Regions from separate parts of the Streptomyces sp. NPDC092296 genome, predicted to be linked through region 2. Evidence: riboswitches for the same ligand, from Rfam matches in the RefSeq annotation. Region 2 holds a riboswitch; the other holds the start of a gene.
What was found. A riboswitch is a leader RNA that binds a small molecule or an ion and turns the genes downstream of it on or off. The one in region 2 is predicted to bind S-adenosylmethionine.
Positions count from the first base shown of each region.

Region 1: it holds a riboswitch for S-adenosylmethionine, as region 2 does, so the genes downstream of both, thrC (threonine synthase) here and ACIQGZ_RS11145 (aminotransferase class V-fold PLP-dependent enzyme) in region 2, are expected to answer to the same signal.

Region 1 is NZ_JBIVRB010000019.1:80,263-95,557, forward strand. Features, by position in the region: gene ACIQGZ_RS27390 (MoaD/ThiS family protein) at 1-76, opposite strand, end outside; gene thrC (threonine synthase) at 73-1,380, opposite strand; SAM riboswitch class I at 1,397-1,535, opposite strand; gene ACIQGZ_RS27400 (glucosyl-3-phosphoglycerate synthase) at 1,704-2,705, shown strand; gene ACIQGZ_RS27405 (trehalose-6-phosphate synthase) at 2,756-4,234, shown strand; gene otsB (trehalose-phosphatase) at 4,305-5,150, opposite strand; gene ACIQGZ_RS27415 (DUF3263 domain-containing protein) at 5,749-5,982, opposite strand; gene ACIQGZ_RS27420 (cupin domain-containing protein) at 6,097-6,456, shown strand; gene ACIQGZ_RS27425 (carbohydrate ABC transporter permease) at 6,504-7,394, opposite strand; gene ACIQGZ_RS27430 (carbohydrate ABC transporter permease) at 7,391-8,299, opposite strand; gene ACIQGZ_RS27435 (extracellular solute-binding protein) at 8,421-9,719, opposite strand; gene ACIQGZ_RS27440 (ROK family protein) at 10,006-10,938, shown strand; gene nagA (N-acetylglucosamine-6-phosphate deacetylase) at 10,962-12,167, shown strand; gene ACIQGZ_RS27450 (carbohydrate-binding protein) at 12,241-13,188, opposite strand; gene ACIQGZ_RS27455 (diguanylate cyclase domain-containing protein) at 13,522-15,295, opposite strand, start outside.
Region 2 is NZ_JBIVRB010000003.1:142,792-158,086, forward strand. Features, by position in the region: gene ctaD (cytochrome c oxidase subunit I) at 1-1,741, shown strand, start outside; gene ACIQGZ_RS11095 (cytochrome c oxidase subunit 4) at 1,741-2,139, shown strand; gene ACIQGZ_RS11100 (Ig-like domain-containing protein) at 2,507-3,673, shown strand; gene ACIQGZ_RS11105 (hypothetical protein) at 3,757-4,326, shown strand; gene ACIQGZ_RS11110 (GntR family transcriptional regulator) at 4,792-5,166, opposite strand; gene ACIQGZ_RS11115 (cytochrome bc complex cytochrome b subunit) at 5,310-6,968, opposite strand; gene ACIQGZ_RS11120 (Rieske 2Fe-2S domain-containing protein) at 6,965-8,029, opposite strand; gene ACIQGZ_RS11125 (c-type cytochrome) at 8,026-8,832, opposite strand; gene ACIQGZ_RS11130 (heme-copper oxidase subunit III) at 8,901-9,521, opposite strand; gene ACIQGZ_RS11135 (hypothetical protein) at 9,696-10,121, shown strand; gene trpD (anthranilate phosphoribosyltransferase) at 10,251-11,324, shown strand; SAM riboswitch class IV at 11,438-11,556, shown strand; gene ACIQGZ_RS11145 (aminotransferase class V-fold PLP-dependent enzyme) at 11,806-13,242, shown strand; gene ACIQGZ_RS11150 (Lrp/AsnC family transcriptional regulator) at 13,290-13,571, opposite strand; gene ACIQGZ_RS11155 (rhomboid family intramembrane serine protease) at 13,647-14,468, opposite strand; gene ACIQGZ_RS11160 (hypothetical protein) at 14,679-14,933, shown strand.

The sequences.
Region 1 (15,295 bases), on a different contig from region 2:
TGCCCTCGGCGGTCACCTCGGCCGCGCCGCCGGTGTAGGTACGCAGGATGGTGGGGATGCGGACGTTGACGCTCATGCGAGGCCAGCCTCTCGGAACGAAGCAAGGGTGGGGCGGATGGTCGCGGTCGGGCCGGTGCCGGAGACCGCTTCCAGGGTCTTCAGGCCGTCGCCGGTGTTGAGCACCACGGTCTCGGCGGCGGGGTCCAGGAGGCCCTGGTCCAGCAGCTTGCGCAGCACGCCGACGGTCACGCCGCCGGCGGTCTCCGCGAAGATGCCCTCGGTCCGGGCCAGCAGCTTGATCGAGTCGACCACCTCGGCGTCCGAGACGTCCTCGACGGCGCCGCCGGTGCGGCGGGCGATGTCCAGGACGTACGGGCCGTCGGCGGGGTTGCCGATCGCGAGCGACTTGGCGATGGTGTCCGGCTTCACCGGGCGGACCACGTCGTGGCCGGCCTTGAAGGCGGCGGCGACGGGCGAGCAGCCGGTGGCCTGGGCGGCGAAGATCTTGTACGGCTTGTCCTCGACCAGGCCGAGCGCGATCAGCTCCTTCAGCCCCTTGTCGATCTTGGTGAGCTGGGAGCCGGACGCCACCGGGATGACCAGCTGGTCCGGCAGCCGCCAGCCCAGCTGCTCGCAGATCTCGTACGCCAGAGTCTTGGAGCCCTCGGCGTAGTACGGCCGCAGATTGACGTTGACGAAGCCCCAGCCCTCGCCGACCGGGTCACCGATCAGCTCCGAGCAGAAGCGGTTGACGTCGTCGTAGCCGCCCTCGATGGCGACCAGCTCGCCGCCATAGACGCCGGCCATCACCACCTTGCCGGCCTCCAGGTCATGCGGGATGAACACGCAGGAGCGGAAGCCGGCCCGAGCGGCGGCGGCGCCGACGGCGCCGGCCAGGTTGCCGGTGGAGGAGCAGGAGAGGGTGGTGAAGCCGAAGGTGCGGGCGGCCTGGACCGCGATGGCCACGACCCGGTCCTTGAAGGAGTGGGTCGGGTTGCCGGAGTCGTCCTTGATGTGCAGGCCGCCGGTGATGCCCAGCTCGGCCGCCAGATTGTCGGCCTTGACCAGCTTGGTCCAGCCCGGATTCAGGCCCGGGTGGGCGGCCGCGTCGGCGGGGACGGGCAGCAGTGCGGCGTAGCGCCAGATGTTGGCGGGGCCGGACTCGATCTGCCGGCGCAGGGCCTCGGGGTCGCCGCTCGGGAGTTCGTACGCGATCTCCAGCGGCCCGAAACACTCCAGGCAGGCGAAGTCGGGTCCGAGCGGGCTCCGGGCGCCGCATTCGCGGCAGGAGAGCGCGACGGCGGGGCCGAGGTCCACGGTTGCGGCCGTCGAAGCGGCGGAATCTGCGTCTGCTGCGGGTGCGATGCTCTGCACAGCCATGTGGCGAGGCCCTCTCTCCTCATCTTCCCCGCGGCGCGTCTCGCCGCAGGACGGAATTGGCACCTTGCCCACCGGGGCCTCGCGAAGGATGCGAGACCGGTGGGAGGGTTGCCGGGACTTCTTCGGGCCGTTCCCTCTGTCCCTCTGGATGAGCTCTATGGCGCCCGTGGCGAGCGCGTTTGTCCGTGATCGACCCCGACGTGCGATGGTCGTACCGCTTCCTCAAGACTGTAACGGACGGACCCACCCCCGGTGGGAGACGTCCGCTGTGCGAGATGGATCACTACGGCAGCGCCAGGCCACGCGTGACGGGAGACGACCGAGTGCTCGACGAGGTGGAGGACTGGCTGCGCCGCCGGTCCTGGTCCGCCGCCGACCGGCCGTTGGACGCCCTGCTGGCGGCCAAGTCGGCGGCGGGCGCGGCGGGCACCGTCAGCGTGGTACTGCCCGCGCTGGACGAGGAGTCGACGGTCGGCGCCATCGTCGCGGTGATCCGCCGGGAGCTGATGGAGCGGGTGCCGCTGGTGGACGAGCTGCTGGTGCTGGACTCCGGGTCCACCGACGGCACCGCCGCCGCCGCGGTCCGGGCGGGGGCCCGGGTGGTGCACCGCGACGATGTGCTGCCCCGGGTGCCGGCCGTACCGGGCAAGGGCGAGGTGCTGTGGCGGTCACTGATGGTGACCAGCGGCGAGATCGTCTGCTTCATCGACGCCGACCTGCGGGAGTTCTCCGCCGACTTCGTCTCCGGGACGGTCGGCCCGCTGCTCACCGACCCGGGCGTGCAGCTGGTCAAGGCGATGTACGACCGGCCGTTGGAGACCGAGGGCGCGGTGGTGCCGGCCGGCGGCGGGCGGGTCACCGAGCTGGTCGCCCGGCCGCTGCTCAATCTGCACTGGCCGCAGCTGGCCGGGTTCGTGCAGCCGCTGGGCGGCGAGTACGCGGCCCGCCGGTCGCTGCTGGAGCGGCTGCACTTCCCCACCGGGTACGGCGTGGAGCTGGGCCTGCTGGTGGACGCGCTGGACGAGGCGGGCCTGGACGCGCTGGCCCAGGTGGACGTCGGCGTACGCCACCACCGCCATCAGGACGGGCAGGCGCTCGGCCGGATGGCGGCCACCATCTACCGCACCGCGCTGGAGCGGCTGGTCCGCACCGGCCGGCTGAAGGGCGAGGACGGATTGGTACGGCCGCTGCTCACCCAGTTCTCCCGGGCCCCGGAGGCTGGCGCGTTCGTACCGCACAGCCATCCGGTGCCGATGCTGGAGCGCCCGCCGATGGCCGACGTGCCCGAGTACCGGGCCCGCCGCGCGCCTGGCCGGCGGCGCTGACGGGCCGGCCGGCTGGTTTGCCGGGAGAGCTGCCCGGCAAGGTACGGGTCATGGTCCAGACCGAAGCACATCCCGATCCGGCCGGCGGCAGCGCTCCGATACTCGTCGCCTCCAACAGAGGGCCGGTGTCCTTCACCGTCGAGGACGACGGGTCGCTCTCCCTGAAGCGGGGCGGCGGCGGGCTCGTCTCCGGACTGTCCGCGATCGAGGACGCGGACGCCGTGTGGGTCTGCGCGGCACTCACCGAGGGTGACCGTACGGCGGCCCGACTGGCCCCGTCGGGCCGACTGGACCGGGCCGGGTACGACACCGGCGGCCAGGCCGTCCGGATGCTGGACATCGAGCCCGGCACCTTCGCCCGCGCCTACAACGGCGTCGCCAACTCCACCCTCTGGTTCGTGCACCACCTGCTGTACAACACCCCGACCGCGCCCACCTTCGACGACCGGTTCCGCAAGGAGTGGGCCTCGTACGAGGCGTACAACACCGCCTTCGCCGACGCGCTGGCCGAGGAGGCGGCACCCGGCGCGACCGTGCTGGTGCAGGACTACCACCTGACGCTGGTGCCCGCGCTGCTCCGGGCCCGCCGCCCCGACCTGCGGATCGGGCACTTCTCGCACACCCCGTGGGCGCCGCCGGAGTACTACCGGATGCTGCCCGACGACGTGGCGCGCGACGTACTCACCGGCGTGCTCGGCGCGGACCGGGCGGCGTTCCTGACCCGGCGCTGGGCGGAGGCGTTCGCGGACTGCTGCGAGGCGGTGCTCGGCGCGACCACCTCACGCCCGGCCGACGGCGACCTGACGGTGCTGCACCAGGGCCGGACCACCCGGATCGGCGTGCACGGCCTCGGCGCCGACGCGGACTTCCTGCGCGAGCGGGCCCACCGGCCCGACGTGGACTCCCGGCTGGCCGGGCTGCGGGAGGCCGTCGGGGACCGCAAGGTGGTGGTGCGGGTCGACCGCACCGAGCTGAGCAAGAACATCGTCCGGGGGCTGCTCGCCTACCGGCACCTGCTGCGCACCCGCCCCGAGTGGCACGACCGGGTGGTGCACGTCGCCTTCGCCTACCCCTCACGGCACGACCTGCCGGAGTACCGGGAGTACACGGCGGCGGTGCAGCGGGTCGCCCAGGAGGTCAACCTGGAGTTCGGCACCGAGCGCTGGCAGCCGCTGATCCTGCACGTCCAGGACGACTTCCCCCGCTCGCTGGCCGCCTACCGGCTGGCGGACGTCGCCCTGGTCAACCCGATCCGGGACGGCATGAACCTGGTCGCCAAGGAGATCCCGGTGGTCTCCGACGCGGGCTGCGCCCTGGTGCTCTCCCGCGAGGCGGGCGCCTACGCGGAGCTGGGCGCCGACTCCATCACCGTCAACCCGTACGACGTGATCGCCACCGCCGAGGCCCTGCACCAGGCCCTCTCCATGCCCACCGCCGAGCGCACCGACCGCTGCAAGCGCCTCGCCGCCGCCGCCACCGCCCTCCCCCCGCAGCAGTGGTTCCTCGACCAGCTCCACGCCCTGGACTGACCCGGCCCCCGGGAGCCTCCGGGCCCCGCCGGGCCGCTGCTCGCGGCCCGGCGGGGCTTCCGTACGGCTGCTATGCGGACAGTTGGTCGGCCAGGGCGTCGAGGAGGGTGACCAGGCCGGAGGGGCCGTCGACGACCAGGTCGGCGCGGTCGGTGAGCTGGCGGACGGGGGCTTCGCCGTCGGTGGTGGCGCTGCAGACCAGCAGGCCGGGGACGCCTTCGGTGCGGAGTCGGTCGACGGCGGCGTACGCGGCCAGGTCGCCGAGGTCGTCGCCGGCGTAGAGGACGGAGTGGGCGTCCCGTTCGCGCAGGAAGTCGCTGAGGGCCACGCCCTTGTCGACGCCCGGCGGGCGCAGTTCCAGCACCATGCGGCCGGGTTCGCCGACCAGGCCGTGGCGGGTGGCGAGTTCGAGGAGGGGCGCGCGGAGCTGGTCCAGGGCGGTGTCGGGGTCCTCGGTGCGGCGGGTGTGGACGGCGACGGCGCGGCCCTTGTCCTCGACCCAGGTGCCCTGCCAGGCGCCGATCCGGTCGAGGAAGCCCGGCAGTTCGGCGCGGACGGCTGCCACGCCGGGGTGGACGCCGGGGGCGCGGACCTCGCCGGTGCGGGCGTCCCAGCGTTCGGCGCCGTAGTGGCCGAGAACGACCAGGTGCTCCAGGCCGGGTACGCCCGCGAAGCCGCCGTACCGCACGGCGATGCCGGCCGGGCGGCCGGTGATCACGGCCACCGCGCCCACCAGGGGGGCGAGCCGGGCCAGGGCCGGGACGGCGCCGGGGTGGGCGCGGGCCTGGTCGGGGTCGGGGACGATCGGGGCCAGGGTGCCGTCGAAGTCGAGGGCTATGACGGTTCGCGACGGGTCCGCGGTCAGCGCGGCGAGGCCCTTCGCTCCAGCGGCGGTGGTCGGCTCGGGGATGCCCATGCCGGCGACCCTACCCGCGCCGGGCCGGGCCCAAGCCCGGTGCTGCGGGGGCGGTGGATCTTCGCTTCGCGGACAGCAGGTACCAAGCAGCGTGCCCAGCCACGCACCACCCCGGGGGCGCGGGGAACTGCGCGAACGGCCGCCCCCAGGGGGCCCGAAAAACACCCTCGCCCAGCCACGCACCACCCCGGGGGCGCGGGGAACTGCGCGAACGGCCGCCCCCAGGGGGCCGGAAAGTACACGTGGCCAGCCAGGCACCACCCGGGGGGGGTGGGTTGCTGTGGGGAGGGTCCACTACGAAGGGGGTGGTTTCTCGCGCAGTTCCCCGCGCCCCTGACGGGGCTGCTGTGGGAGGGACTCGATACGAAGAGGGTGGCTCCTCGCGCAGTTCCCCGCGCCCCTGACGGGGCTGCTGTGGGAGGGACTCGATACGGAGAGGGTGGTTTCTCGCGCAGTTCCCCGCGCCCCTGACGGGGCTGCTGTGGGAGGGACTCGATACGAAGGGGGTGGTTTCTCGCGCAGTTCCCCGCGCCCCTGACGGGGCTGCTGTGGGAGGGCGGAGAGGGTGGCTCCTCGCGCCCCCGGCGGAGCCGGGGTCTCAGCGGCGGTTGCGGCGGGATTCGCGGAGGCGGCGGAGGCGGTTGATGAGGACCGGGGAGTGGGCGAGGGCGGCGGGGCGGTCGAGGAGGCCGCCGAGGAGTTGGTAGTAGCGGGTCGGGGAGAGGCCGAGCTGTTCGCGGATGGCCTGCTCCTTGGCGCCGGGGGTGCGCCAGTACCGCGCTTCGAGCGCCAGCACCGCCCGGTCGCGCTCGCTGAGCGGCGACTCGTCCATGGGTAGCCTCCTCCCGGGCCGACGGGTCCGACGATACGACCTGTCATTCTGCCCGGCACCGCTGACGCACTCTGCCACTGCCGCTGCCCACCGGCCCCGGGCTAGCCTCCGCGCATGAGCATCGCACCGCCGCCGAGTTTCGCCGTCCACGTCCCCGACCTGCCGTTGGAGCCCGATCCGCTGGACCCGGAGCAGATCGTCGCGGGGAGTCCCGAGGTGTCGGGGCGGGTGCTGTGGGAGTCGGCGGACGGGCGGCAGGTGCGGGGGGTCTGGCAGATCACGCCCGGGGTGGTGACCGACACGGAGGCCGATGAGCTGTTCGTGGTGCTGAGCGGCCGGGCCACCATCGAGGTGGCGGGCGGCGGGGTGCTGGAGGTGGGGCCGGGCGACGCGGCGGTGCTGCGGGCCGGTGACCGTACCCGCTGGACGATCCACGAGACGCTGCGCAAGGTGTACCAGATCTCACTGCCGTGAAACGGCCTGCCGCCCCGGCGCACCGGGGCGGCAGACCGCAGGTCGGCTCACTTCACGGAGCCCGCCGTGAGTCCGGAGACCACGTGCCGCTCGATGAAGGCGAAGAGGACCACCACCGGCACGATGGCGACGACCGACCCGGCGAAGAGGTAGTTCCACTGCACCGTGTAGTTGCCGACGAAGCTGTTGATGCCGACGGTGAGCGGCTGGTTCTCCGGCACCGTGGTCAGGGTCAGCCCCATCACGAACTCGTTCCACGCCGCGATGAAGGTGAAGATCAGCGCCGTGACGACGCCCGGCATGGCCAGCGGCAGGGTGACCCGGAACAGCGCGCCGACCCGGCCGAGGCCGTCGATCATCGCGGCCTCCTCCAGCTCCACCGGGATGGCTCCGATGTAGGCGGTGAGAATCCAGATGGCGAAGGCCAGGTTGAAGGCGCCGTTGCAGAGGATCAGCGTCCAGACCGAGTTCAGCATGCCGAAGGTGTAGAACTCGCGGTACAGCCCGACCAGCAGCGAGGTCGGCTGGAACATCTGGGTGACCAGCACCAGCAGTAGGAACACCGTCCGGCCGCGGAACCTCATCCGCGCCGTGTAGTACGCGGCGGGCAGCGCCACCAGCAGCACCAGCAGCGTGGAGCCCCCGGCGACCAGCAGGGTGACCCGCAGGTTGGAGCCGAGGTTGGAGTCCCGCCAGACGTCGACCAGGTTGGACCACGCGAAGTGCTTGGGCAGGTACGTGGCGTCGCGCAGCTCGTCCGCGGGCCGCAGCGCGGTGATCACCATCTCCAGGTACGGCAGTACGAAGACCGCCGCCAGCAGCCAGGCGAGCCCGGCGGTGATCACGGTACGGGAGCGGAACGGCCGCCTGGGGGCGGTGGGCGCCTTCGCCGGGGCGCTGCCGGTCGCGGGCGCGGCGACGGTCTGGGCGGCGCTCATCGGCCCTCCTTCTCGTTCCAGCGGCTGACCTTGAGGAAGAGCAGCACCATGACGACCACCAGCAGGAAGTTGACCACCGACATCGCGGCGGACTCACCGATGTCGGTGCTCATCAGCTGGTACATGAAGACGGTGGTGGTGGCGGTGTCGCTGGACGGGCCGCCCTGGGTCATGCCCCAGATGACGGGGAAGGAGTTGAAGACGTTGATCAGGTTGATCACGACGCCGACCAGCAGTGCGGGCCGCAGCAGTGGCAGGGTGATCCGCAGGTAGGTCTGCCAGGTGGAGGTGCCGTCGACCTTGGCCGCCTCGTACACCTCGCCCGGTACGGTCTGGAGCCCGGCCAGCAGGGTGTAGGTGGTGAACGGCAGCGAGACGAAGACGGCGACGAACATCATCCACGGCCAGGCGGTGGCGGGGTCGCCGAGCCAGTCCTCGGGCTTGTCGATCAGGCCGAGGTCGGTCATCAGCGTGTTGAGCACGCCGGCGGTCTGATTGAGCATCCACTTGAAGCCGATGGAGGTCATCAGCACCGACGCCGCCCAGGGGGCGATCAGCGCCCAGCGGGTGACCCGGCGGCCGGGGAAGTTCTGGTTGAACAGCTGGGCCAGTGCCAGCGAGACCACGATGGTCAGGCCGACCACGACCAGGGTCCAGATCACCGTCCAGGTGATGACATGGCCGAAGTCGGTCTCGTCGAAGAGTTGCTTGTACTTGGCGGTGCCGGCCGAGCCGCGGACGAATCCGCTGGTGCTGATCTTGAGGAACGAGGTGTGGACCATCTCGTAGACGGGCCAGACGACCACGAGCAGGATCAGCAGCACGGCCGGACCGATCCACGGCAGCGGGCCGAGCCTGGCGAGGCCGGAACGGCGCCGGCCCGGCGAGGCGGTCTTGAGGGACACGGGTATCTCCCGAAGTCGGGGTCGGGCGGTGTCGGGGTCGGGCGGTGTCGGGCAGGGGACGGCCGGGCGCCCCGGCGCCCCGGCGCCGGTGGGGTCGGCCGGCGCCGGGGCTCGCGGGGGGCTACTGGTTGGCGACCGCCTGCTCGGCCTTCTTCTGGAGCGCACCGAGCACCTGCGCCGGGTCGTCCTTGACCGCCGTGCCACCGCTCTTCTTGATCTCGGCGGAGACGGCGTCCCAGGTGGTGTCGCCCAGCGGGTAGAAGGACGCGGTGGGCAGCAGCGCGAAGAACTGCTCCAGGTCCTTGTGCTTGCCGCTGCCGGTCATGTCCTGGAGGGTGTCCTTGGTGACCGGCATCAGGTTGTACATCTCGTCGAACTTGAGGGTGTTCTCCTTGGTGTACGCGAAGTCCAGGAACTTCTTGATCTCGTCCTGGTGGCCGTTCTTCTTGAACGCCATCATCCAGTCGGCCACGCCCAGGGTGGACTGGAGCGGAGCGGTCCTGCCGGGGATCGGCGCCACCCCGTAGTCGACCTTGCCGGCCGTGGCGGCGGCGATCAGGGTGGGGTGGCCGTTGAGCATGGCCGCCTTGCCGGCCGCGAAGTCCGCGAAGGCGGTCTTGCGGTCGGTGGTGGCGGGGTTGGCGTAGGTGAGGCCGGGGCCCACCAGGTTGGCCTTGAGCCAGGTGAAGGTGTCGATGTTGGCCTGGCTGTTCAGGGTGTACTTGCCGGACGCGTCGGTGTAGCCGCCGCCGTTGCCCAGCTCCCAGATCATGGATTCGCCCTGGGCCTCCTCCGGGCCGAGCGGCAGGGCGTAGGGGACGGGGGCGAGCTTCTTGTCCTTGATGAGCTGCGCGTCGGCCTTGATCTCGTCCCAGGTCTTGGGCGGGTCGGCGATGCCCGCCTCGGAGAAGATCTTCTTGTTGTAGAAGAGGACGCGGGTGGAGGAGTCGAACGGGATGCCGTACTGGGTGCCGTCGACCTGCCCGGCCTTGGCGAACGACTCGATGAGGTTGGCCTGGGTGTCCGAGGACAGCACGTCGGACGCCTTGTAGAGCAGGTCGTCCGCGACCTTGTCGGCGTAGCCGCCGGTCTGGACGACGTCCGGCACATTGCCGCTCTGGATCATCGTCTTGACCTGCTTGTCGATGTCATCCCAGTTGATCACCTGGACATCGACCTTGATGGTGGGGTTCTGCGCGGTGAAGCGCTTGGCGACGTCGTCCCAGTAGATCTTGGAGGAGTCGCTCGCCGTGTTGCCGTAGTCGGCGGCGACCAGCTTGAGCGTGACCTCGCCCCCGGCCGCCTTGCCGCCGCCCTTGTCGCCGCTGTCACCACCGCTGCCGCCGCTGCTGCTGCAAGCCGTCAGCGCGAGCGCGCCGACCGCGAGGATCGTCGAGAGGCCGAGCACACGCCGGTTCATCAACTAACCGCCCTTTTGCGCCTGTGGGTCCCTGTCCTGGTCGGGCCCGGTGTGTCGGTCAGCGTGCCCGCGCGGACCCAAGAGGTCTACACCAGTTATCGAATCGCTGAGCTTCATTGCACCCTGTGCAACGACGAAAGCATCGATCCCCGGACATACCAGCGACCCCGGTCGGCCCCACAGCCGCCGGCCGCCGACCGCCGGGTCGTCCGATGGTCGCTCTCTGGACCAGACCAATTACCAAACTGGACTAGACCTCTCCTGCCTGGTCGAGGAGACTGTCCCCGTGAAGTACGTCATCGCACTCGATGTGGGCGGCACCGGCATGAAGGCCGCGCTGATCGCCCCCGACGGCACGCCCCTGCACCGGGCGCGCCGGTCCACCGGCCGGGAGCACGGCCCCGACGCCGTGGTCACCGGCATCCTCGACTTCGCCGGGGAGCTGGCCGCCGAGGGCACGGCCCGCTTCGGCCGGGCGCCCGCCGCGGCCGGCCTCGCCGTCCCGGGGACGATCGACGAGAAGAACGGCATCGCCGTCTTCTCCGCCAACCTGGGCTGGCGCGACGTCCCGCTGCGCGCCCTGCTCGGTGAGCGGCTGGGCGGGGCGCCGGTCGCGCTCGGCCACGACGTCCGCACCGGCGGGCTGGCCGAGGGTCGGATCGGGGCCGGGCGCGGCGTCGACCGGTTCGTCTTCATCGCGCTGGGGACCGGCATCGCCGGCGCCATCGGCATCGACGGCCGGATCGAGGCGGGGGCGCACGGCTACGGCGGCGAGATCGGCCATGTCGTGGTGCGCCCCGGCGGACCGGAGTGCGGCTGCGGCGCGCGCGGCTGCCTGGAGACCGTGGCGTCGGCCTCCGCCGTCACCCGGGCCTGGGCCGAGGCCAGTGGCGACCCGGCCGCCGACGCCGCCGACTGCGCCCGCGCGGTCGCGGCGGGCGACGACCGGGCCGCCGCCGTCTGGCAGCGGGCGGTCGACGCCCTCGCGGACGGACTGGTGGTCTGCCAGAGCCTGCTCGACCCCTCGACGGTCATCGTCGGCGGCGGGCTGGCCGAGGCCGGGGACACCCTCCTCACCCCGCTGCGGGCCGCGCTGGCGCAGCGGCTCACCTTCCAGCGGCCGCCGCTGCTGGTGCCGGCCGTGCTGGGCGACAACGCCGCCTGCCTGGGCGCGGGGCTGCTCGCCTGGGATCTGCTCTCCCTGGAGGTGACCGCGTGACCGGCCCCATCGCCACCGGCCCCATCGCCACCGGCGGCCCCTTCGGACCGGGCGTCGGCCGCACCGTGCTGACCGGCGGCCGGCTGGTGCTGCCCACCGGCGTCGTCGGCAACGGCCTGCTGGCCGTCGAGCGCGGCCGGATCGCCGCCGCCGGTCCGGCCGACGGCGCCCCGGTGCCGGGCGCGCTGGACCTCACCGGCCGCACGGTGGTGCCCGGCTTCGTGGATCTGCATGTGCACGGCGGCGGCGGTGCCTCGTACGCCTCCGGGGTGGCCGAGGAGGCGCTGACGGCGGCCCGTACCCATCTGGAGCACGGCACCACCACCACCATGGCGAGCACCGTCACCGGCGAGATCGACGAGGTGTGCCGGCAGGCCGCCGTCCTCTCCGAGCTGGTGGAGGACGGCGTGCTGGCCGGCGTCCACTTCGAGGGGCCGTTCATCTCGCACCAGCGGTGCGGCGCCCACCGGCCCGACCTGCTGCGCGACCCGGACCCGGCGGTGGTCCGCCGGCTGGTCGAGGCGGCGCGCGGTACGGCGCGGATGGTGACGCTGGCCCCGGAGCTGCCCGGCGGGCTGGAGTCCGTCCGGCTGCTGGCGGAGCTGGGGGTGATCGCCGCCGTCGGCCACACCGACGCCGACTACGCCACCACGCTGCGGGCGGTCGACGCGGGGGCCACCGTGGCCACCCACCTGTTCAACGCCATGCCCGCCGTGCACCACCGCGAGCCCGGCCCGATCGTCGCGCTGCTGGCGGACGAGCGGGTCACGGTGGAGCTGGTCAACGACGGCGTCCATCTGCACCCCGCCATGCTGGACCTGGCCTTCGGCGCGGCCGGTGCCGCCCGGGTCGCGCTGATCACCGACGCCATGGGCGCCGCCGGGATGGGCGACGGACTGTATCCGCTGGGCCCGCTCCAGGTCGAGGTGGCCGACGGCGTGGCGCGGCTGGTCGAGGGCGGCTCGATCGCCGGTTCCACCCTCACGCTGGACGTCGCCTTCAAGCGTGCCGTCACGGTCAACGGCCTGCCGCTCACCGACGCGGTACGGGCGCTGTCCGGCAACCCGGCGGCGCTGCTGGGCCTGTCCGCCGACATCGGGTCGCTGGAGGCCGGGAAGTACGCCGACCTGGTGGTGCTGGACTCGGAGAGCTACGACCTGGTCGCGGTGATGCGCCGGGGCCGCTGGGTGGTCGGCGCCGACCGGCTGGCCCCCGCCCGGGTGGCCTGACCCCCGGCGACGCGGAGCGGGCCCCGGGTGGAGTCACCCGGGGCCCGCTCCGCGTCGTACCGGCTCGCCGAGGTCAGCCCGGGAACGTCTTGACGCTGGTCGGGGTGAGGGCGACCTTGTCGACCAGCAGCCCGGCGCATGCGTCGTTGTCGCAGGTGAGGACTATCGTGTTGGCGCCCTTCTTGAGCGTCGGCCACACATAGGAGCTGTACCAGCTCGCCGCCGGGTCGCCGGAACCCGGGCTGTAGTTCTTCATGCCGATCCCGCCGGGGTGCGGCGTGCCGTTGGCGGTCACGGCGGCCTGCGCGTCGCCGCCGGGGTTGTCGTAGTGCACCCAGAACGCGAACTGCCCGTCGGAGGGCGCGTCCACCGTCCAGGAGATGCTGGTGCCCTGCTGGAGCGTCACGTACTTGCCGTCGCCGGACTTGGTGCCCTGCACCTCGGACGCCTGCGAGCCGTTCTGCACCTGGAGCGCCGAGACGTCGCTCACCGGGTCGCCGGACGCGGCGGCGGTCGTGGCGGGCCGGGTCGGCTCGCCCGAGTCGCTGGTCGTCGCGGTGGGGGACTGCGAGGCACCGGTCGCCGTGTCGGCCTCCTTGCCGCTGCCGCGGTTGCTCAGCGCCACGCCCACGCCGATCGCGATCGCGACCACCACCGCGATGGCGCCGATCAGCACGCCCCGGCTGCTCCCGCCGCCGCCGCCCCGGCCCGCCGCCCTGCCGCCGCCCTGGGCCCCGCCGTCGTCGGCGGGCTGGGGGCGGGAGTGCTGGGCGTACGGGGCGTGCTGCTGCGGCACCGTCTGGCCGTAGGCGGGCTGCTGCTGCCCGGGGCGCTGCTGCCCGTACTGCGCCCGGCCGACCTGGGTCGGGTGCGCGTACGACGTGCGCGGCACCCCGGGCTGCTGGACCGCCGCCGGGGCAGCCTGGTCGGCGCCCTCGTGTGCGCCCTCACCGCCCGCCGGGCGGTAGAGGTAGGCGAACGGGTCGTCGTCCTCGGGTACACCGTTGCTGCCGGCCGTCATGCGGTCGTCAACTCCCCACTTGCAGTACGCCTCACCGCGGATGCGACGCACGCGGGCGCGTGCACGGTTCCCCCCGCACCTGGCGGGGTGTGCGACGGTCGGCGTGGCGGTCGATGCGGCAGGTCTGAGCACATGATCAATTGGCACCGCGGCACATGACCGCGATTCGAGACGTAGGACACCCGTACCCGTGGCAGCCTACCCCGGACGGGTGACAACGACGAACGTGCGCGTACGGCTTGCGGGGGCCTTCGGCCGGGCCCGCCCGGCGCCACCGCCGACGGACCCGGCGACAGTGGCCCGGCGGTGGGCCGGAGTTGGCCGGACGGCAGGTCAGCCCGCCCGTCGGTGGGAGCGGGGGCCGCCCTGCTGTGTCCCCCGGGCGCCGCGCGAGGCGCCGCCGCGTGACCGCTTCTCCACGTACATCAGCTCGTCCGCCGTGTGCAGCACCTCGTCGATGCTCATCCCGCAGCCGGCCCAGCCGATGCCCAGGCTGACGTCCACCCGCATCGCCCGGCCGTCGATCCGCATCGGCGGCAGGATGGCCATCCGCAGCCGCCCGGCCAGGTCCTTGGCCTCGTCCCGGCCGATGCCGTCGGCCAGCACCACGAACTCGTCGCCGCCCAGCCGGGCCACCGTGTCGCCCTCGCGGACCACGTGCTGGAGCCGCTTGGCGACCTCGACCAGCACCGCGTCCCCGGCGTTGTGGCCGAACCGGTCGTTGATCGACTTGAAGCCGTCCAGGTCGCAGAAGATCACCGCCAGCCCCTTGGCCGCACCGCCGGCCGCCGGCTGGTCGGGCAGCACCGGGTCCGGCACCACCGCGTGCACATGCTCGTAGCCGTAGTGCATGCCGTACGGCTGCGGTGCGTACGGCTGGGGTGCGTACGGCTGGGGTGCGTACGACTCCGACCCGTACGCCTGCGGGTCGTACGGCTGCGCCCCGTACGCATGGGGACCGTACGACTGCGCACCGTAACCATCCGGCAGGCAGTAGCCGTGCACCGCCAGATCCATCCCGGCGGCCAGCTCGAAGTCATGCCCCGGACCGAGGCCCAGCGCGCCTCCCACCGTGTCGCCGCCCGGCGCGCCCGGCGCCGCACCGTGCGCCGCCGCGCCGCCGGGGCCCTGCGGCAGGCCGCAGAGCCGCAGGCTGAGCCGGGTGCGCAGCTCGGCGCCGTTGGGCAGGCCGGTGAGCGCGTCATGGCTGGCCCGGTGGGCGAGCTGCAACTCGTGGCGCTTGCGGTCCTCGATGTCCTCGACGTGGGTGAGCAGGAAGCGGGGGCCGTCGGAGGCGTCCGCGACCACGGAGTTGCGCAGGCAGACCCAGAGGTAGTCGCCGTCCCGGCGGGAGAGCCGCAGTTCGGCGCGGCCGCCCTCGGCGCTGGTCCGCTCCAGCAGGGCCAGGTCCTCGGGGTGCACCAGGTCGGCGAAGCTCTGCCGGCGCAGCACGGCGCGCGGGCGGCCCAGCAGCCGGCACAGGGCGTCGTTCACCCGGGAGAGCTTGCCGCGCTGCACGCCGTGCAGTTCGGTGATGGCCATGCCGCTGGGCGCGTACTCGAAGGCGTGCCGGAAGCTCTCCTCGCTGGCCCGCAGTGCCTGCTGCTCCTTCTCCAGCCGGGCCAGGGCCCGCTGCATCTCCGCGCGTAGTCTGGCGTTCCCGATCGCGATCGACGCCTGGAGGGAGAACATCTCCAGCGCCTCGCGGGTCCACGCGCCGGGCCGCTTGCCGTTGCGCGGGCGGTCCACCGAGAGCACGCCGAGCAGTTCGCCGCCGGGGCTGTACATCGGCGCCAGCAGGCCGTCGGCGGGGTGCCAGTCGGTCTCGTCGCGGGGCATCGGCCCGTCGCCGGTCCAGCTCGGGATGTCCGGGCCGACGGCCCAGCCCCGGTCGTACGGGACGAAGCGCAGCGTGCCCCAGTGGTCGCCCACGTTGAGCAGCCGCTCCCAGGACTCGCGGGAGCCGACCTGCCCGAGCAGCACGGCGGGGCCGCCGCACTCGGTCTCGCGGAGTTCCCAGACGGCGGCGACCACCAGGTCACCGTCCGGCCGCACCAGGCTGACGGCTGCGGCGTCGAACCCCATACCGGTGACCGCGCCCTCGACG
Region 2 (15,295 bases):
CGAGCCCCAAGGGGCGGCCGGAGGAGTAACCGCGGCCGCGGTCGTCGGGGGCGAACCGCGAACCCGTAAGGGCTCCAGCGCGGTGAAGTGGCTGACCACCACCGACCACAAGACGATCGGCACGCTGTACCTGGCGACGTCCTTCGCCTTCTTCCTGATCGGTGGCGTCCTCGCCCTGGTCATGCGTGCCGAGCTGGCCCGCCCGGGTACCCAGCTGCTCTCCAACGAGCAGTTCAACCAGGCGTTCACCATGCACGGCACCATCATGCTGCTGATGTTCGCGACGCCGCTGTTCTCCGGCTTCGCCAACTGGATCATGCCGCTACAGATCGGCGCCCCCGATGTGGCGTTCCCGCGACTGAACATGTTCGCCTACTGGCTGTACCTGTTCGGCTCGCTGATCGCGGTGGCCGGCTTCCTCACCCCGCAGGGTGCCGCCGACTTCGGCTGGTTCGCCTACTCGCCGCTCTCGGACGCGATCCGCAGCCCCGGCGTCGGCGCCGACATGTGGATCATGGGCCTGGCCTTCTCCGGCTTCGGCACCATCCTCGGCTCGGTCAACTTCATCACCACGATCATCTGCATGCGCGCCCCCGGCATGACGATGTTCCGGATGCCGATCTTCACCTGGAACGTGCTGCTCACCGGTGTGCTGGTGCTGCTCGCCTTCCCCGTGCTCGCCGCCGCGCTGCTGGCGCTGGAGGCGGATCGGAAATTCGGCGCACACGTCTTCGACCCGACGAACGGCGGAGCGCTGCTCTGGCAGCACCTCTTCTGGTTCTTCGGCCATCCGGAGGTGTACATCATCGCGCTGCCGTTCTTCGGCATCGTCTCGGAGATCATCCCGGTCTTCAGCCGCAAGCCGATGTACGGCTACACCAACCTGATCGCGGCCACCATCGCCATTGCCGGTCTGTCCGTGACGGTGTGGGCGCACCACATGTACGTCACCGGTCAGGTGCTGCTGCCGTTCTTCTCGTTCATGACCTTCCTGATCGCGGTTCCGACCGGTGTGAAGGTCTTCAACTGGATCGGCACCATGTGGAAGGGGTCACTGAGCTTCGAGACCCCGATGCTCTGGACCATCGGCTTCCTGATCACCTTCGTCTTCGGTGGTCTGACCGGTGTGCTGCTGGCCTCGCCGCCGATCGACTTCCACGTCTCGGACTCGTACTTCGTGGTGGCGCACTTCCACTACGTGGTGTTCGGCACCGTGGTCTTCGCGATGTTCGCGGGCTTCCACTTCTGGTGGCCGAAGATGACCGGCAAGATGCTGGACGAGCGGCTCGGCAAGATCACCTTCTGGACGCTGTTCATCGGCTTCCACACCACCTTCCTGGTGCAGCACTGGCTGGGTGCCGAGGGCATGCCCCGCCGGTACGCCGACTACCTGGCGTCCGACGGCTTCACCACGCTCAACACCGTCTCCACCATCGGCTCCTTCCTGCTCGGCCTGTCGATCCTGCCGTTCCTCTACAACGTCTGGAAGACCGCCAAATACGGCGAGAAGCTCACCGTGGACGACCCGTGGGGCTACGGCCGCTCGCTGGAGTGGGCCACCGCCTGCCCGCCGCCGCGGCACAACTTCGTCACGCTGCCGCGCATCCGCTCGGAATCCCCGGCGTTCGACCTGCACCACCCGGAGATCGCCGCCCAGGACTACCTGGAGAACTACGGCACTCCGGCCGAGCCCCAGGCCGTGGGCGCGGGCGCGGGCGCGAAGAAGGAGGGTGACGTCTGATGAAGGTCCAGGGCAAGATCTTCGCCGGCCTGGCCGTCTTCATTCTGGCCATCGCCATCTCCTACGGTCTGTGGTCGAAGGAGCCCGCCGGTACCACGGCGCTCTTCCTCGCCTTCGGCCTGTGCATCTTCATCGCCTTCTACCTGGGCTTCACCGCCCGGCGGGTGGACACCGGAGCCGGTGACAACCCGGAGGCCGAGGTCTCCGACGACGCCGGTGAGCAGGGCTTCTTCAGCCCGCACAGCTGGCAGCCGCTGGCGCTCGGCATCGGTGGAGCGCTCGCCTTCCTCGGTGTGGTCTTCGGCTGGTGGCTGCTCTACTGGTCGCTGCCGATCACGCTGATCGGCCTCTGGGGCTGGGTCTTCGAGTACTACCGGGGCGAGAACCAGAACCAGTAGTTCCGCACCTTTCGACGGCCGGGGCCGGGCACCTTCCACAGGTGTCCGGCCCCGGCCGTCGGCGCGCCCGTCCGACGGACCGGTTCACCCGGACGGCCCTGGCCGCACCGTCCCGATATGCCCCGCTGCTCCGTTCTTCCTACGATATGAGCGATCGTCGGTGAGACGGAGGCAAGCGATGGACACTGCGGTTCGCACGGACCCCGGGGTTCGGGCTCGGCCCTCCCGGACGGGGCACTCCCTCCGGCGCCGTACGGGACCCGCCCTACTGCCGGGCCTCTGCGCACTGGCCCTGCTGGCGGGCGGCTGCACCGCGGCCAGACCCAGTACGGACGCCCGACCCCCGCAGACGGTCGACGTGGCCCCGATGGTCCGGCTGACGCCCGCCGGGGGCGCCCCGGTCGACCCCGCCCGACCGCTCACCGTGACGGCCGTCCGCGGCCGCCTCACCGATGTCACGATGACCACCGACGACGGCCGCCAGGTCGCGGGCCGCCTCGCGGCCGACGCCCGCAGCTGGCGCACCACCGAACCCCTGGCCGCCGGTGCCCGCTACACCGTGCGGATCGGTGCCGACGACGGCCGGGGCGGACGCGGCGAGACCACCACCGGGGTCACCACCAAGCCCGGCAACCAACTGCTCACCGCGCTGCTGGGCCCCACCGAGGACCAGGACGACGGCAGCCCGGTCTACGGCGTCGGCCAGCCGGTCACCGTACAGCTCTCCCGGCCGGTGCACGACCCCGCCGCCCGGCAGGCCGTGGAGCACGGGTTGCGGGTCACCTCCGAACCCGCCGTCAGCGGGGCCTGGCACTGGGTCGACGACCGCACCCTGCACTTCCGCCCCGAGGAGTACTGGCCCGCGCACGCCACCGTCCGGGTCGCCTTCGACGCCGAGGGCCGGCACATCAGCGACGACCTGTACGGCGGCACGCCCAGCCGGATCGCCTTCCGCACCGGCGACCGGGTGGTGGCCCTGGTCGACGCCCGCACCGACTACCTGACCTTCCGCCGCAACGGCGAGGTGGTCAGGACCATCCCGGTGACCACCGGCAAGCCCGGCTTCGAGACCCGCAACGGCATCAAGGTGGTGCTGGGCAAGGAGGCGCAGGTACGGATGGACGGCGAGACCGTCGGCATCCCGACCGGCAGCGCGGACGCCTACAGCCTGGACGTGCAGTGGGCGACCCGGGTCACCTGGAGCGGCGAGTACGTGCACGCCGCGCCCTGGTCGGTGGCCTCCCAGGGCCACGCCAACGTCAGCCACGGCTGCACCGGTCTGAGCACCGCCGACGCCCGCTGGTTCTACGACCACGTGCGGGTCGGTGACGTCGTCCAGGTGGTGGGCAGCAACGGGCACGGCATGGAGCCGTTCGACAACGGCTTCGGGGACTGGAACCTCTCCTGGAACGACTGGCTGGCCGGCTCGGCGGGCGGCTCGGCCGTCTCCACCGCCGGCGGGCCGACCGGTGACGTCGGCGTCACCCCTGACGGCCGGGCCGAACCGGTCGGCGCCCTGGTACCGCAGATCTGATCCGGCCGCCGCCGGGCCGCCGGGGCGACTGGGTAACTGGGGGTACGTGGGGGCATCCGGGCATCTGGAAGGAGGTGGTGGCCATGGCCGAGCGGACTCGCCCTCCCGCACGCCGCAGAAGGGTTCCGGTCGTCGGCGGGCTGCTGGTCGCCGGGCTGCTGACCGCCGGTACGGGGACCTGGCTCGCGCTGCGGCCCGACGCTTCGGCGGGCGGCCACACGGCGGGCACGGTCACGGCGGGGGTGGTCGCGGCCGGCCAGTCCGCCGACTGCGCCGCGCTCACCGCAGCGCTCACCGCCGGGCGGACGGTCGACACCGGCCGGGCCATCGCCTGCGAACGGCAGGAGGCCACCGCGCTGGACGCCATGCGGCGGCAGGCCCTGGCCCGGGGTGAGCGGCCGGCCGCCGGCTCCAGCACCATCTGTGCCGCCGTCGAACGCCGCGCCGCCCAGGGCGACCCGGCCCTCGACCGCGACCTGGCCTTCCACTGCCGCCAGCACGAACACTTCGGCCCCGGCGGCGGCCCCGACCCCGACGGCTCCTTCTGCCGCGGCGTCCGCGCCCGCGCCGCCCGAGGCGCCCCCCTCACCACCTTCCAACGCTCCCTCTGCCCCCTCACCACCCCCTCCCCCCACCCAACCCCGACCCCCTAGGACCACCGACCAGGGGCACGAGCAACCTCGCACTCCCATGGAGCGCGGAACAGCGCCGCCGCCGCGCCCCCGCCAGGGGCGCGAGGAACTGCGCGAACAACCCCCCACCCCGAGTGGCGTACCCCGGGCCAACGCTCCGCTCCCCGTCAGGGGCGCGAGGAACTGCGCGAACAACCCCCCACCCCCGTAGAGCGCCGAACGACCAGCTCCCCCCGCCCCGAGTGGCGTACCCCGGGCCAACGCTCCGCCCCCGCCAGGGGCGCGAGGAACTGCGCGAACAACCCCCCACCCCCGTAGAGCGCCGAACGACCAGCTCCCCCCACCCCGAGTGGCCTACCCCTGGCCAACGCTCCGCCCCCGTCAGGGGCGCGAGCACCCCCCACCCCCGTAGGCCGCCGAACAACCGGCCCCCGCCCCGAGTGGCGCCGGTTGCTGGTGGGTTGTCCGCAGCCCCCCCGGAGGGGGTCACTCCTCGGCGGCGTAAGCCGCCCGGAGCGCCGTGGTGACGGCACCAAGCGCCTCGGCGTGGCTGAGCCCGAGGTGATGGGCCCGGTCGGCGTAGGCGGTGGCGGCGGTGGCGGCGTGGCGGTGGGCGGCGTCCCCGGCCGCGGCGATCAGGGTGCCGTGCCGCCCGCGCGTCTCCACCACACCGTCGGCCTCCAGCTCACGGTAGGCCCGCGCCACTGTGTTGGCGGCCAGCCCGAGTTCGGCGGCCAGGCCCCGGACGGAGGGCAGCCGGTGGCCGGTGGGCAGCTCGCCGGAGCGGGCCAGCTCCGCGATCCGGGTGCGCACCTGCTCGTACGGCGGGACGGGGGAGGACGGGTCGACGGTGATCTGCACGGTACGGTCCCTCGGGCTCGGCTCGGCTCAGCTGCGGGGTGGGTGGGTCCATTGTGGCGGTAACAGCGGCGGCAAAGGCCGAGGGCCCGCCCCCGGCGATGTGCCGGGGGCGGGCCCTGCGGGTGGCGGAGCGGGAGCGGGCCTCAGTGGTGGCCGTGGCCGCTGGTGATCTCCTGGTACTCCTCGGCGGTCGGCTTGGGGATCTGGCCGTCGTCGCCGTAGTAGCCACGGGACAGCTTCGCCCGGAGCTTCTGGGTGCGGGTGATCTTCGCAGCGACACCGTTCTCGTCGACCTCGGCGGGCAGCTCGGCCGGCCGGTGCTGGTCGTGAGCGGTGAGCTTGTACCGCTGAGCGGGCGACAGCGGCTCGTGCACCTCGATGAACTCACCGTGCGGCAGCCGCTTGATGATGCCGCTCTCCCGGCCGTGCAGCACCTTGTCGCGGTCCCGGCGCTGGAGTCCCAGGCAGATCCGCTTGGTGATGATGAAGGTGAGCACCGGGATCACGAAGAACCCGATCCGCATCGTCCAGGTGATCGCGTTGATCGACAGGTGGAAGTGCGTGGCGAACAGGTCGTTGCCACCCGCCACCAGCAGCACCAGGTAGAGGCTGATCCAGGCCGCGCCGAAGCCGGTGCGCACCGGGGCGTTGCGCGGGCGGTCCGCGATGTGGTGCTCGCGCTTGTCACCGGTGACCCAGGCCTCGATGAACGGGTAGGCCCAGATGGCCACCAGCACCAGCGGGAAGATCATCAGCGGGATGAAGACACCCAGGTTGAGGGTGTGGCCCCAGGCCCGGATCTCCCAGCCCGGCATCAGCCGGATGAGGCCCTCCGAGAAGCCCATGTACCAGTCGGGCTGGGCGTCGGTGGACACCTGGTCCGGCCGGTAGGGGCCGTACGACCAGATCGGGTTGACCGTGGCGATGGCCGAGATGATCGCGGTCACGCCGAACACCAGGAAGAAGAAGCCACCGGCCTTGGCGATGTAGACCGGCATCAGCGGCATGCCGACGACGTTCTTCTCGGTGCGGCCGGGCCCGGCGAACTGGGTGTGCTTGTGGTAGAAGACCAGCACCAGGTGCGCCACCAGCAGACCCAGCATGATGCCCGGGATGAGCAGCACGTGGACGGTGAACAGCCTCGGGATGATGTCGTCGCCGGGGAACTCCCCGCCGAACAGGAACATCTGGATGTAGGTGCCGACCAGTGGCACCGCGAGCACGGCGCCCTCCATGAACCGGATGCCGGTGCCCGACAGCAGGTCGTCGGGGAGCGAGTAGCCCATGAAGCCGTCGAACATGCCGAGGATCAGCAGCAGGGCGCCGAACACCCAGTTGATCTCACGGGGCTTGCGGAACGCGCCGGTGAAGAAGACGCGCATCATGTGGACCAGCATGGCCGCCACGAACAGGATCGCGGCCCAGTGGTGGATCTGGCGGATCAGCAGACCGCCGCGCACGTCGAAGCTGATGTCCAGCGTCGAGGCGTACGCCTCGGACATCCGGATGCCGTTCAGCGGCTGGTACGTGCCGTGGTAGACGACCTCGCCCATGCTGGGCTTGAAGAACAGGGTGAGGTAGACACCGGTGAGGATGATGATGATGAACGTGTAGAGGCAGATCTCACCGAGCATGAAGGACCAGTGGTCCGGGAAGATCTTCCGCAGGTTCGACTTGGCCAGGCCGTAGATGCCCAGCCGGCCGTCGGCCCAGTCGGCAGCGGCCTCGGCCTTGTTGGCCGGCTTGGCCCGGCTGCTGCTCGGCTTCTCGCCGCCGGAGGCGGCGCTGCTCGCGGCACTCATGCGCGCTCCCAGTAGCTCGGGCCGACGGGAGCGTTGAAGTCACCCGTGGCGATCAGGTTGCCCTGCGTGTCCGTCTTGATGGCCAGCTGCGGCAGCGGGTGGCCGGCCGGGCCGAAGATCACCCGCGCGCCGTCGGAGAGGTCGAAGGTGGACTGGTGGCACGGGCACAGCACGTGGTGGGTCTGCTGCTCGTACAGGCTGATCGGGCAGCCGACGTGCGTGCAGATCTTCGAGAAGGCGAGGATGCCCTCGAAGCCCAGGTCGCGCGAGGCGCGGTCCTTGATGTCCTGCGGCGCGATGCGCACCAGCATGACCGCGTCCTTGGCGATGGCCTCCTGGAAGTTCTCCGCGTCCTCCGAGAGGCCCTCGGGCTTGGCGAAGACCAGCGAGCCGACGGTGATGTCCTCGGCCTTCAGCGGCAGGTCGGTGTTCATGCTGACCAGCTTGATCGGCTGGGCGGCAGTGGCGTCGTTCCAGTTGGTGTGCAGCAGCTTCTTCTCGGGCAGCGGCCCGAGGTCGCGCAGCAGCACCACACCGGAGAGCGGCACCAGCGCCATCGAGCCGATCAAGGTGTTGCGCAGCAGCTTGCGGCGGCCGAAGCCGCTCTCGGCGGCGCCCTGCTTGAAGTCGGCGATGACCTTGTTGCGGACCTCGTCGGACGACTCGATCGGGTGACGCTCGTCAGCGACCTCGACGTCCGACATCAGCGTGCGCGCCCAGTGGACGGCGCCGGCGCCGATGCAGAACAGTGCGACGCCGAGGGTGATGCCCAGGGCGAAGTTGAGGATGCTGACATGGCCGAACGGCCAGACGAACACGATCTTGTGCGGGCTGAAGCTCACATACGACGCGATGAAGGCGGCGGTGGCCAGCATCGAGACCGTGAACAGCAGCGCGACCTGACGCTCGGCGCGCTTGGCGGCGCGCTCGTCGATGTCGGTGCGGCGCACCTCGTGGGGGGGCAGCCCCGGATCGGCGAACGGGTCGGCGTGTACCGCGACCTCGTGGCCTTCGGAGCTTCGGCGCTCCGGCAGGTTCTCTTCTGACATGTCCTGGCTCATGACTTCTTGGCCTTGGTGGTGTGGGCGGCGATCCAGATGGCGATGGCGATCAGCGCGCCCAGCCCGAAGATCCAGCCGAACAGGCCCTCGGTCACCGGACCGAGGCTGCCGAGGTCCATGCCACCGGGGGTCGGGGCCTCGGCGGTGTGCCGCACGAAGGCCACGATCTCCTGCTTCTGCTTCTCCGGCATGATCGAGTCGGGGAACGCCGGCATGCTCTGCGGGCCGGTCTGCATGGCCTCGTAGATGTGCTTGGGCGACGTGGTGTCCAGCGCGGGCGCGTACTTGCCGTTGGTGAGGGCACCGCCCTTGCCGGCGAAGTTGTGGCACTGCGAGCAGTTGGTGCGGAAGAGCTCTCCGCCTGCCGCGACATCCGCCGCGCTCGACGAGCCGTACTGCTTCTCCGTCGGGATCACCGGGCCGGGGCCCAGGGAGGCGACGTACGCCGCGAGCTGGTCGATCTGCGTCTGGCTGTAGATGACCTTCTTGGCGGGCACCTGCGCACCGGGCTGCTGGGCGGGCATCCGGCCGGTGCCGACCTGGAAGTCGACCGCGGCCGAGCCCACGCCCACCAGGGTGGGCGCGTCGCTGCTGCCCTGGCCGTTGAGGCCGTGGCAGGAGGAGCAGCCCACGGCGTACAGCTTCTTGCCCTCCTCGATCTGGATCGACTGCGAGGAGGAGTCGGCCTGCGCCTTCTCAGCGGGCGCGAAAGCGGCGTACAGCCCCCCGGTGGCCGCGAGCGCGAAGAGTAGGACGACAAGCGCCGCCAGCGGGTGGCGCCGTCGTGCGGAGAGCTTTTTCACGGATAACCCCGGTGTGAGGATCTTGGTCGTCTGGAAGTCTGGTCGGCGGGCGGGTCGGCCGGTGTCCGCTACTTGATCAGGTAGATGGTCGCGAAGAGGCCGATCCAGACGACGTCGACGAAGTGCCAGTAGTAGGACACCACGATCGCGGCCGTGGCCTGCTCGTGAGTGAACCGCCTGGCCGCGTACGTACGCCCGAGGACCAGCAGGAAGGCGATCAGACCACCCGTCACGTGCAGGCCGTGGAAGCCGGTGGTCAGGTAGAACACCGAGCCGTACGGGTCGGAGGAGAGCGAGAGGCCCTCCTCCTTGACCAGGCTCGTGTACTCGTAGATCTGACCGCCGATGAAGATCGCGCCCATCAGGAAGGTGACCACGAACCACGAGCGGAGCTTCTTCACGTCGCCGCGCTCGGCGGCGAAGACACCCATCTGGCAGGTGAACGAGGAGAGCACCAGGATCGTGGTGTTGGTCGCGGAGAAGGGCACGTTGAGCGCGTGCGCCTTCTCGACCCAGAACGCCGGTCCGGTCACGGACCGGAGCGTGAAGTACATCGCGAAGAGGGCCGCGAAGAACATCAGCTCGGAACTCAGCCAGACGATGGTTCCGACGCTGACCATGTTCGGCCGGTTGACCGAACCGTGCGCGTGCCCGGTTTCTACTGCTGTTGCTGTCGCCACGTCCGACATTATGTCGGTCCCTTATTCCGCCTTCACTCCGGGGGGTCTTCCTCGGTGTGTCCGGGTTGCGCGTACCCTCCGTCGGCTCACACGGGGTGCCGTGCGGCGTGATCGGGAGTAGCATCCGCTTGCAGTCGAAGTGGTCCCGATCACATCCCGCCGAGAACCCCGGGGGCATCGTCCATGGCGCACACGACGGACGCGACCGTCACCGTCCTCGTCTACAGCGACGACCGCAACACCCGCGAGCAGGTGCGGCTGGCCCTCGGCCGGCGGCCCGCGGCCGACCTGCCGGTGGTGGAGTACCTGGAGTGCGCCACCTCGGCGGCGGTGGTCCGGGCCCTCGACCGGGGCGGGGTGGACCTCTGCGTGCTCGACGGCGAGGCGGTCCCGGCCGGCGGCATGGGCCTGTGCCGGCAGCTCAAGGACGAGATCTACCGCTGCCCGCCGGTGCTGGTGCTGATCGGCAGGCCGCAGGACTCCTGGCTGGCCGCCTGGAGCCGCGCCGACGCCGCCGTGGCGCACCCGGTGGACCCGGTGGCGCTGGCCGACGCCGCCGCCGAGCTGCTGCGGGCCCGTACCGGCGGCCGGACGCCCGCCGCCTGCTGAGCCGGTCCCGCTCGCAGGGCCGGTCCGTCTCAGCAGGAGAGAAGGGGCGCCGGGTACCGGCGCCCCGGGTGCGTGGCTGGATAGGGTGGCCTTCTCCTGTTCACACCCGGGCGAAGGCTGGAGTTGGTCATGGTGAACGTGTCCCCTGCGAGCGGTGGCGACGACCCCGTGCAGGCACGCTCCTGGCCGGAGATCCTCACGGCCCTGCTGCGGCGCCAGGACCTCGGCGCGGCCGACGCCGCCTGGGCGATGGCCGAGATCATGAGCGGCGAGGCGACCCCGGTCCAGGTGGCCGGGTTCATGGTGGCCCTGCGCGCCAAGGGTGAGACGGTCGACGAGGTCAGCGGCCTGGTCGAGGCGCTGTACCGCTACGCCGAGCCGCTGGAGATCCCCGGCCCGGCGGTGGACATCGTCGGCACCGGCGGCGACCGGGCCAAGACGGTCAACATCTCCACCATGTCGGCGATTGTGGCGGCCGGCGCGGGCGCCAAGGTCGTCAAGCACGGCAACCGGGCCGCCTCCTCCGCCAGCGGCTCGTCCGATGTGCTGGAGAAGCTCGGCATCAGCCTGGACCTCTCCGCCCAGCGGGTCGCGGAGGTGGCCGAGGAGGCCGGCATCACCTTCTGCTTCGCGGCGAAGTTCCACCCGGCGATGCGTCACGCCGCCCCGGCGCGGGCGCAGTTGGGCATCCCGACCGCCTTCAACTTCCTGGGCCCGCTGATCAATCCGGCCCGGATCAGCGCCTCCGCCATCGGCTGCTACGACACCAGGATGGCCGGGATCATGGCCGGGGTGCTCGCCGCGCGCGGCTCCACCGGGCTGGTCTTCCGGGGCGACGACGGGCTGGACGAGCTGACCGTCACCGCGACCTCCCGGGTCTGGGTGGTCCGGGACGGCGCCGTCACCGAGACCTCCTTCGACCCGCGCGAGCTGGACATCCCGTTGGTCGGCATCGAGGCGCTGCGCGGCGCCGACGCCTCGTACAACGCCGAGGTGGCCCGTCGGCTGCTGGCCGGCGAGCGCGGTCCGGTCCGGGACGCGGTGCTGCTGAACACCGCCGCCGCGCTGACCGCGCTGGACCTCACCGAAGCACCGCTGGCCGAGCAGTTGGCGGCCGGGATGCGGCGGGCGGCGGACGCCATCGACACCGGGGCGGCGGAGCGCACCCTGGAGCGCTGGGTGGCCGCCTCCGCCCGGAGCTGACCGCAGCCAGTCGAGGGGGGCCGGAACCGCGTGCGCGGACCGGCCCCCCTTCGCATGTCCGCATCGCGGACAGCGGTTGGGCGGCCCGGCGGTCTCTGCCATACTCCTCGGCAGGTCATGAGTGACAGCATCACAAGCCCCGGCTTGCTGTCCGGCAACCCTCCGTCCGTGGCGGGGTGCCCCGGGTGAAGACCAGGTCGTGTGGCATAGGTGCCTACGGCAAGCGCGGACCCCTCGCGATACTCCAGGGGTCCTGGTCCCGAGGAGACACGCAGTGAAGAAGCGAATGCGCTAGAGGCCGCGCGCCTCCACCCCCGCCGCCGGACCACGCCGCGCCCCGTCGCCGCGTGCCCCCGTCCGGCCGTCGGGGCGACCCCGCAAGCCTGTGCAGCCCGTCGGGCTGCCGTACCGGTGCGGCACCGCCGCGCCGTGGTCGCCCCTGCCCGCGCACCTCCCGCCGCCGCACTCCAGGAGCCCCGCCATGACCGCTCAGCCCATCGCCGCCGCCCGTACCGCCGCCACCCGTACCGCCGCCGCGACCGCCGACTCCGACGCCGCCCCCGCCTGCGGCCCGCTGCCCGTCCTCGGCCGCGAGGTGCAGGTGCCGCTGGTCAGCGGCGAGAAGGTGGCGTACGCCGCCCTCGACTACGCCGCCAGCGCCCCCGCGCTCCAGCGGGTCTGGGACGACGTCGCCGCGTACGCCCCGTACTACGGCAGCGTGCACCGGGGCGCCGGCTACCTGTCGCAGCTCTCCACCGACCTGTACGAGCAGAGCCGCCGCACCGTGGCCGACTTCCTGGACCTGCGCGCGGACGACCAGGTCGTCTTCACCCGCGCCACCACCGACTCGCTCAACCTGCTGGCCGCCGCCCTCCCGGCCGGGACCCGGGTGCTGGCCTTCGAGACCGAGCACCACGCCTCGCTGCTGCCCTGGCGCCGCGAGGGCGTCACCGTGTCGTACCTGCCCGCCCCCCGCACCCCGCAGCAGGCCGTGGCGGCGCTGGAGGAGGCGCTGACGGCGGCCCCCGAGGGTCCCAAGCTGCTCTGCGTCACCGGCGCCTCCAATGTCACCGGCGAGATCTGGCCGGTCGCGGAGCTGGCCGCCGTCGCCCACCGCCACGGCTGCCGGGTGGTGCTGGACGCCGCGCAGCTCGCCCCGCACCACCCGGTGTCGGTGCGCGAGCTGGACGTGGACTGGGTGGCCTTCTCCGGGCACAAGCTGTACGCGCCGTTCGGCGCCGGGGTGCTGGCCGGCCGCGCCGACTGGCTGGACGCCGCCGAGCCGTACCTGGCCGGCGGCGGGGCCAGCCGCACGGTGGCCCGGGAGGCCGACGGCGCGGTGGCCGTGGAGTGGCACCGGGGCCCGGCCCGGCACGAGGCGGGTTCGCCCAATGTGATCGGCGCCTACGCGGTGGCGTCCGCCTGCCGGGCGCTGACCGAGGCGGGCTTCGAGGCGCTGCGCGACCGCGAGCAGCGGCTGCTGGCCCGGCTGCGGGCGGGCCTGGCCGAGATCCCCGAGGTGCGGGTGCTGGGCCTGTTCGGCGAGGACCAGCCCCGGGTCGGGGTGCTCTCCTTCGTGGTCGGCGGCTGGAACAGCTCGCACTTCGCCGCCGCGCTCTCCGCCGAGTACGGCATCGGGGTGCGCGACGGGCTGTTCTGCGCCCATCCGCTGGTGCGCACCCTGCTGGCCGAGTCGGGCTGGGGCGGCACCGAGGAGGCGCCGTCCGCGTGCGGCGCGCCCGAGCCGTCGCTGCCCGGCGAGCGCAGCCTGAACGCCATCCGGGTGAGCTTCGGCGCGGGCACGCCCGACGAGCACGTGGAGCGCTTCCTGACGGCGGTGCGGGAGCTGGTCAGCGACGGCGCCCGCTGGTCGTACCGGACCGAGGGCGGCCGCTGCGTGCCGGACGGGCGCCGCTGAGCGGCGGCCCTGCGGTTGCTGGTCGGGGTGGCCGCTGGTCGGGGTGGCTACTCGTCGAGGCCCAGGGCGAAGGCCGCCTCCAGGTCGTGCCGGGAGTAGGTGCGGAAGGCGATGTGGGTCTCGGTCTGCCGCACCCCGGGGACCTTGTTGAGGCGGCCCGGGATCACGTCGGCGAGGTCCTCGTGCCGGCGCACCCGGACCATCGCCACCAGGTCGTAGGTGCCGGTGACCGAGTAGACCTCGGTGACGCCCTCCAGTGCGGCGATCGACTCGGCGATCTCCGGAATCCGGTCGACGGTGGTCTTGATGAGCACGATCGCGCTGATCACACGGGTCTCCTGAGCGGTCGAAGGGCTGCCGGGCCAGCGTACTGAGGCAGGTCGCGCCCTGGCGACAGCGGGCGGTCAGACCGGGTCGGGGTCGGACTCCCGGCGCGCCCCGGCCGCCCGTACCGGCGGGCCCGCACCGCGCCGCCGCCCGTACAGCGCCCAGGCGGCCAGGAAGCCCAGCGCGAAGCCGACCACATGCACCAGGTACGCCACCCCCGGCCCCGCCTGCCCGGCGGACCGGGCCAGCCACCCCTGCGTACCGAACCAGAACCCCAGCACCAGCCAGGCGGGGAAGCGCAGCGGCAGGAAGAGCAGCAGCGGCACCAGAGCGGTGACCCGGGCCCGGGGGAAGAGCCGCAGGCAGCCGCCGAGCACCCCGGCGATGGCCCCCGAGGCGCCGATCAGCGGCCGGACGGCCTCGGCGGTGTGCGCCTCGGCCAGTGCGTAGCCGTACGTGGCCAGGCAGCCGACGCCCAGGTACAGCGCCAGGAAGCGCAGCCGGCCCAGGCGCTCCTCCACGCCGCCGCCGAAGACGGCCAGGAACAGCAGGTTGCCGAGCAGGTGCAGCCAGCCGCCGTGCACGAAGAGCGAGCTGAGCGCGGAGAGTGCCGGGACCTTGCCGGGCGCCGCGACGTCCGGGCACCGGGGGCTGCCCGGTACGGGCGCCGGGAGCGCGGCGGGCGGCAGCGGGCGGTTGCCCAGCAGTTCCGCCGGGACAGCCCCCCAGCGCTCCGCGTAGCGCTGCTGTGCGCAGTCGCGCTGCTGCGCCGAGCCGTGCGGCGGGGCCAGCCCGGAGGCCGGGCCGACCGCGAAGACCAGGACGTTCACCGCGAGCAGCGCGCCGGTCACCAGCGGCGGCCGCCGGAGCGGAAGGTCCTCGCGGACCGGGATCACCATGGTCGGAGCATTCCTCCGCCGGGCCGCTCCGACACCGCGCGGTGCTGCGGACGGGCGAGTCGTACCGGGCGGGTGGTCCGTCCCGAGGTGCGAACTCGGTATCCACCGGCGCCTCCGCAGGCCATAGGGTTCTCGTTGCGCGATGTGCGGGAGCGACGGCTGGTCGCGCCCGCAGCACCCCGAGACCGGGACGACCCGAGAGGACCCCCCATGCCCGTCCCCGTGCCCGACGCCGGGACCCGCTGGCGCTGCACCCTGTGCGGCAATCTGACCCGCTTCGACGTCACCCGTGCCTCGCGCGTGGTCGACTTCGTCCACCTCGACCTGGCCGGCGACCCCCGGGTCGAGGAGAGCGAGGTGCTCAGCGAGACCGTGGAGTCGGTGCGCTGCCGCTGGTGCAACGCGGTGGACCAGGTGGAGCTGGTCGCCCGTCCCGGCGGCGACGCGCCGCAGGACGGGGCCTGAGGCAAGGCCGCCCGTGCCCGCCCGGTGGGTCCGCCGTTCGTGTGGCGGACTGCCGGGCGGGGCAAGGTACGCGCGAGAATCGAAGTGACGGTGTGCGGGGAGGCGCCGGACGAGAAGGATCGGAGTCGTGGACGTGGTGGACAGAGCTGGAGCGGCGGCCGGGTCGCAGGGGCAGCAGCCCGCTGCGCGGGGAGCGGCCGATGACGCCGGGACCGGGGCGGGCGCGACCGGCGCCGCCGTCCCCGGCACCGACGGCGCCCCCGGCTCGGCCGCGACCGATCCGGCAGCCAGTGCGGAAGCCGAGGGCAGAGCGGGAGCCGAGGGCACTGCGGGAGCGGACGGCACTGCGGGAGCCGGCGGCA